Regions from separate parts of the Pseudoalteromonas sp. T1lg21 genome, predicted to be linked through region 1. Evidence: riboswitches for the same ligand, from Rfam matches in the RefSeq annotation. Region 1 holds a riboswitch; the other holds the start of a gene.

Region 1 (3,464 bases):
GTGCCATCTTTATCTGCAATAGCGCCAAGCAAATGTGCTCGGCCATCACCAAGACGCGGTGAAAAATGACCAAATTGATGACCTGAGTAACCAAGTGCAACTGGTGCAACGTCGTTATCTATCGTTGAACCAGATAACAATTTAGCTAAAAATTCGCTGTCGTGATTAATCGCAAAATTATCAGCGAGCTTGTCATTGAAGAGCAGCAATTGCGGCTCAGCAACGGCGCTAGGCATATCTTTAATCGCAAGTAGTTCACTAATATCTGTGTATCGAGTTTGCAGTTTCATAACTGTCCTTAACGTGTTGCGACACCTACGCGGTTATCACCTACACCATAAGCCACGAGCTGACTAAGTGCCTGCAGGCTGTAGCCACTTTGCTGTTGTAATTCATTGAAGAAGTCTTGCGCCGCTTGTAATGACTTTTTAGTTTGTAAGCCGCCATCAATCAACTCATGGGCACGCAAGTAGGCTTCTACATCGCGAGAAAGCAAAAAGGTATCTTTACCAAGCGCTCGCAAAGCGTAAGGGCCAGTGTTGCCTCCTAATCGAGCGCCATGTTTTTTAAGATAAGCCCACAGACCAATAATATTGTCAGTTGGCCAATCTGCGATAAATTGACTGAAGCTGCCATGTTTCTCAGCAACTTCGTGGATCATGTACGCATTTTCAGGGATCGTTTGTACTTTTTTGAAATTTCGGATGATACGTTCGTCACTGGCCTTTTGCTCAAGCATATCCGGTGGCATCATCAATAATTTTTCTACGCTGAAATCCCAAAACACATCACGGAAACCAGCCCACTTATTATTGATTACAGACCAATAAAAGCCGCTTTGAAATACTTTACGCGTAAACTCTTCTAACCATAAATCGTCATTCATTTTGGCAATATCAGTATCATCGAGCGGGTTTGATAACAGCGCATGCAGCATTTCTTCACTGCCCTTTCGAGATACGGCTCGTTGATAAATATCGTTGAATTTTTCCATCATTTTTCCAATTTATTTGGTTAACGCTAAGTGTACGTAAAAACACGGTTATACGTAACCATGTTGCAAAATCGGTCACTAAAAAACAAATCCTTCGCCTTGACACCTAGATGGCTAAAATGCTTTAATCGCCGCCAATACCCTATTTAACTATGTTGGCTTTAACCTTTAAAGCGAGCATAAAGGGCTGGAAGAGGTGCGTTATTCAGGTAGCGTATGGGAAGAGCACAGACTCTGATGATCATACGTGAGGGGAATTAACGCCGAGAAGTAACACCGTTTGTGAGGTGCTTATTTCGGGCGACTGGGCTGAATCCCAGCGACTGTCACCAACAATAGCAAAACGCTATTGATTAGTTTGGTGGAGAGCTTCTGGTCTTAGTATAATAAGGCCGTTGCGTCTTTATTATTTTAAGCCCATTCGCTCTTCGAATTATACCTTGTTCGAATGACGACATGCGGCTCCATTCAATTGCTCCCGCATAAACTCTTCGAATACCTTATAAGTTCGTGAGAGATGATCAACAATTTTGATTTAAACGACTATCCATTATGGACAGCGCTTGTCACGCCATTTTCTGAATCTGGCGAGGTCGATTACACGGCCCTTGAACAACTGGTCGCTGAGCAGCAAGATGCAAATAACGGCATTTTATTGCTTGGCAGTACCGGTGAAGGACTGGCGCTTTCACTCAAAGAGCAACAAGCTATTGTTGAGCATGTTTGCCAATTAGCACCGACTGTACCACTCATGGTTGCTGTGGGCGGCATGAACCTCAAGCAACAAGTTGCTTGGGTTGAATACTGCAACCAACTACCTATTCATGGCTATCTATTGGGCTCACCTCTGTATGCAAAACCTGGGGTTGTTGGCCAAACACATTGGTTTGAAAGCCTACTCAACGCAAGCCATCACCCTTGTATGTTGTATAACGTACCAGGACGTAGCGCAGTTGAGATCTCACCGCAGGTGATCAAAAACCTTGCTGAACACAAAAACCTTTGGGCTTTAAAAGAGGCCAGTGGCGACATTAGCAAATTTGAAGGCTTTAGAACGGCATCACCAACATTAGCCATTTTCAGTGGCGATGATGCACTTATGCCGTATTTTGCTCAAGCTGGTGCCAAAGGTTTAGTTTCGGTTGCCGCGAATGCTTGGCCGATTCAAACCCATGAGTTTGTTAAACGCAGTTTAAGTGGTCAATACCCAAATCTATTCACCGATTGGTCGCAAGCAATCCAAAGTTTATTCGCTGTAGCAAATCCAATCCCCGTAAAAGTACTGATGCACCTGCAAGGTAAAATAAATACCCCGCATTTACGTCCGCCGCTTACACATTTAGAGCTTGAGCAAACAGACAGCATCACCCACGCAAACAACACAATTTTATCTTGGAACTAAAAACAGGTTTTATCATGAGCTGGTTAGAATTATTAAACAACTTAGAATCAGGCGCAGTTCGCGCAGCAACACAAGACGAGAACGGCAACTGGCACGCCAATGTTGAAGTTAAACAAGGCATTTTAGAAGCCTTTAAGAATGGTACAAATACCGAGTTCCCGGGTGGTTTTGTTGATAAGCACAACTTAGCACCACAAGGCTTTGCAGCAGATGCAGGCGTGCGTATGGTACCAGGTGGTAGCAGTGTTCGTCGTGGCGCACACGTTGCCAAAGGCACCATTATCATGCCACCAGCGTATGTAAATATTGGCGCATTCATCGACGAAGGCACAATGGTCGACAGCCACGCATTAGTGGGTTCATGTGCACAAGTGGGTAAAAATGTTCACCTAAGTGCGGCAGTACAATTAGGTGGCGTACTTGAGCCAATTGGTGCCAGCCCTGTGGTTATTGAAGATGGCGCATTCATCGGTGCAGGCTGCGTTATTGTTGAAGGTGTGGTCGTGAAAAAAGGTGCTGTACTTGCGCCGGGTGTTCGCTTATCGGCAACCATTCCTGTCTACGATTGCGTTAACGAGCGCCAGCTAGACAAAGGTGAAGCAATTCCAGAAAACGCGATTGTGATCCCAGGCTCTCGTCCAGCTTCAAATGCATGGGGTCGTGAACAAGGTCTAAGCATGTCGTGTGCATTGATCGTGAAATACCGTGACGAACAAAGCGATGCATCATTACTGTTAGAAGAGGTTTTACGTTAATGAGCTTTTTGAGCACGCCTATCAAGCAAGCGGTTGAACAAGTTTCAACGCATCTTGATACGCCATTTTTTATCTATGATTTAGATAAATTAACTGCACATTTAAATCAACTGACTGCACAAACCAATGTAAAACTTTGGTATGCCGTTAAGGCCAACCCACTGTCTCGCATTATTCAATGTTTAGACAGCGCAGGGTTTAACTTTGATGTTGCAAGTAAAGGTGAACTTGAGCAAGTACTTGCCCAAGGCATCGATAGCAAGCGCGTGCTCAACACAGGGCCTGCAAAAAGCCCTGCACAAATTTCACATTT
Region 2 (3,464 bases), on a different contig from region 1:
GCGAAACTACTTGCCCCTAATGTATTTGAAGAATTGAGCAAACATAATTTCAGCGCGAGTAGTAACTCTATTGAAGGTTTTGATATAAGTGTTGTGGCACAAAAAAGCACTGACTGGCAGTGCTCTTTTATTAACTTTAATGACTTACGCCGCGACTTGGCTTTCTAATAGTCGGCTGTGAATAGCCTGCACGACTTCATCTGACTCACTTTGCTCAACTAAGAAGCACAGGTTATGTTTACTTGCACCGTGGCAAATTAAACGAATATTAAAATCACTCAATACCTGCATTAAGTTCATTTCTTGCTGACGTAATTGAATCTCAGAACCAATTAAAGCCACCAGCGTTAAGTTATTCTCAACCGACACATGACAAAACTCAGAAAGCTTATCTAAACAAGCTTGATCAAGCTCAGGGCGTGATGCATTTGGTGCGTTATCTAAAGTGATTGCAACACTGATCTCTGAGGTAGTAACCAAATCAACCGAAATATTAAACTCACTTAAAATAGTGAATACACGGGCTAAGAAACCACTCGCCAGGAGCATTTCTGGGCTTTTAACCGTTAACAGAATTTGGTTTTTACGCTGCGTTACGGCACGAATACCTGGTTGCTGAGATTTTTCTTTTTCAATCCATGTTCCACCTAATTGCGGTTCACGGCTTGAACCAACAAACACACTAATATGGCTTCGGCTTGCAGGTAAAATTGTTGCCGGGTGCAGTACTTTTGCACCAAACGTTGCCATTTCTGCCGCTTCATCAAAGCTTAAGCGTGCAATTGGGCTTGCTTTAGCGCATAAACGCGGATCAGTACTGAAAATACCGACTACATCGGTCCAAATATGCACGCTTTTTGCGTTAATTGCTTCAGCGAGTAATGCTGCACTGTAATCTGAACCACCACGGCCTAAAGTGGTCGTTTGATTGTGTTCATTGCTACCAATAAAGCCTTGGGTTACCACAACCTGATCCTCAAGTAGCGGTACTAAATGCTCTTTAGCCGCTGCAGCGGTTGCTGCAACATTTGGGGTAGCTTTAGCAAATTGGCTATCTGTTTTTAGCACTTTGCGAACATCAAAACGCACCGCATCAAGACCTTGGCCACGTAACACTTGAGTAAACAAATACGATGATAAACGCTCACCAAAGCTCAGTAGCTCATCTTGCTCAGCTACTGACTTTGCGCCTTCTGACGCTAAATTTTGGAAAGCCTTAAGCGTTTCATTAAAGCCATGTGCTAAATCAGCATCAAGCGACAGCTCTGCCAAGATTGCTTCTTGAATGGCTACCACACCAGTAATATGTTCATCACGCTCAGCCGCGCTCAAATCACGTTTACACAATGCAACTAAATGATTGGTCACGCCAGCACTGGCACTCACTGCAACAATACGTACTTGATTATCAGCACAAACGATTTCTGCACAGCGGCTCATAGCATCAAAGTTAGCTACACTGGTGCCACCAAATTTTGCAACAACGTAATCTGATTTTGTGTTGGCGGCTAATTGGGTATTCATGTCGTCTCCTTTTGTGGAAAACTATCCACAGTAAATCAAGAAGAACTCGGCAAGGGGGTGCTTTGAAAATAAAGAGTAGTCCATGCCAGAAGCTCTCCACCTAGTTTGGTGACAGTTTTGAGGATTCAGCCCCATAAACCGAAAAATAACCGTGACGTCCGATTAATTTTCTCGGCGAGTACTTCCCTCATTAATGGTCATCGGCGTTCGTCACCTCACATTAATTACCTAAGTATCGCACCTCTTCTGAATGTTAAGTTAACACCTGGTTAAAATAACAAAGCCTGCTGTTAAAAGCAGGCTTCGAAAGTTAACGTTTAGACGTCTAGCTGTCAAGTTGTTTTATGAAATTAAACTGCCCGCTAAGTGCGAACCGTAATACCCAACGGTGTAGGCAATTAATAAATAAACCGACATTCTCAGATAGCTCATAAAGGTCAGCGCTTTTACTTTACTCATGGCGATAATACCTGCCGCAGAGCCGATAATAAGCATTGAACCACCTACCCCAGTTGCGTAAGTAAACGACAGCCATTGCTGTGGACTCATTACGATGTCAGCTTTTAAAAGTGCTGCAGTTAGAGGTACGTTATCTACCGCCGATGATAATAGCCCCATTAGGTAGTTGGCATATTCCGGTGCCATCAACTCATATAAGTGAGTAAATTTAGCAAGCATGCCAACTTCTTTTAATGCGCCAACGAGTAATAATACACCGACGAAGAACAACAAGGTGTCGTATTCAATCTCACGTATATAATCGATGATTTTTTTGTTAACGTCTTTTTTGCGCATTAAGAATTGTGCAACCAAAAACATCAGTGATAAACCAAATAAAAAGGTTAATAGCGGTGGTACACTGTAAAGTACGCTTAAAGTTAACGTGGCAATAATCGTCGAGAAGAAGATAACCGCAATGGTTATATCTGTTTTTTCAATTCGACGCGCGGTTTGTTTTTCAAATACTACATTACCCGACATACCCACCGATAGCATCGCTGCTAACAGTGCCACACTTGAAAGCGCAGGGACAATCAACAACAACAGGTGTCCTATCGTCACTTTTTCATCTAAGAAAATCATCAAGGTCGTAACATCACCGGTGATCAGCGATACCCCACCCGAGTTAACACTAAATACAATTAAGGTTGCATATTTTATTAATTTTTTAGGATCTAATTTCAGCGACATCACCACCGCAAGCGAGATTAAAGTCGCGGTTATGTTGTCTGATATTGATGAGAATAAAAATGCGAAACCACCAATCAGAAACATCAGCTTTCGTTCACTGATTTGATTTGGCATAATTTTATGAACAATATTCTGGATAAAGCCTTTAGAGTTTAAATACGCTACAAAGGTCATTGCAGCCATTAAAAACAGCCACAAAGTCGCGATCTCTAAAATGTTGTGATCCAATTGGTGTTGTATGGTTACTGGGCTTTGCCCATGAATTGGAGAGATAAATAAGATAATCCAGCATAAAGTGCCAAAAAAAAGCGTCGTTTTGGCCTTGTTTACATGGATAATATCCTCTATAACGATAAGCAAAAATGCCACCGCTATCAGGGTTAGGATAAGTGGGGTTACCATGGTGTTTGAACAACCTTTATAAAAATGTAAAAATTGTAAGTCGAGTGTTTCGGCGCGGATTCTAGCAGCATAGAAAGCATAAAACTATTCTCAATTACATAATTTACTACTAATCGCTAACACCAAAGTCTGAATTTACTGGAGCCTTATGATCCCAGCTAAAAAGTTATTAAATACCCTTACTGAACATTGGGGGGTGTTAGAACTGCTATTTAAACGTTTTAAGATGGCTGATTTCAGCTTGAAAGACGTACAAAATGCGATAAAACAAAAACAACCTTCCTGGTCAAATGAACGCATTTATAAAGAAACAAATCGTTTATTGAATCAAGATATTATCATTCCAC

The links. Region 1 has a riboswitch for lysine ahead of dapA (4-hydroxy-tetrahydrodipicolinate synthase). Riboswitches for the same ligand answer to the same signal wherever they lie in the genome.
Region 2: linked by a shared signal. The riboswitch ahead of lysC (lysine-sensitive aspartokinase 3) and the one ahead of dapA (4-hydroxy-tetrahydrodipicolinate synthase) in region 1 are both predicted to bind lysine.

The regions. Positions count from the first base shown of each region.
Region 1 covers NZ_PQBX01000010.1:138,437-141,900, forward strand. Annotated here, with positions in the region: gene C2M25_RS06115 (protein adenylyltransferase SelO) at 1-290, opposite strand, end outside; gene C2M25_RS06120 (DNA-3-methyladenine glycosylase I) at 299-994, opposite strand; lysine riboswitch at 1,178-1,374, shown strand; gene dapA (4-hydroxy-tetrahydrodipicolinate synthase) at 1,512-2,396, shown strand; gene C2M25_RS06130 (2,3,4,5-tetrahydropyridine-2,6-dicarboxylate N-succinyltransferase) at 2,411-3,151, shown strand; gene C2M25_RS06135 (PLP-dependent decarboxylase) at 3,151-3,464, shown strand, end outside.
Region 2 covers NZ_PQBX01000004.1:157,642-161,105, reverse strand. Annotated here, with positions in the region: gene C2M25_RS03290 (4'-phosphopantetheinyl transferase family protein) at 1-168, shown strand, start outside; gene lysC (lysine-sensitive aspartokinase 3) at 145-1,524, opposite strand; lysine riboswitch at 1,606-1,778, opposite strand; gene nhaD (sodium:proton antiporter NhaD) at 1,867-3,117, opposite strand; gene C2M25_RS03275 (hypothetical protein) at 3,266-3,464, shown strand, end outside.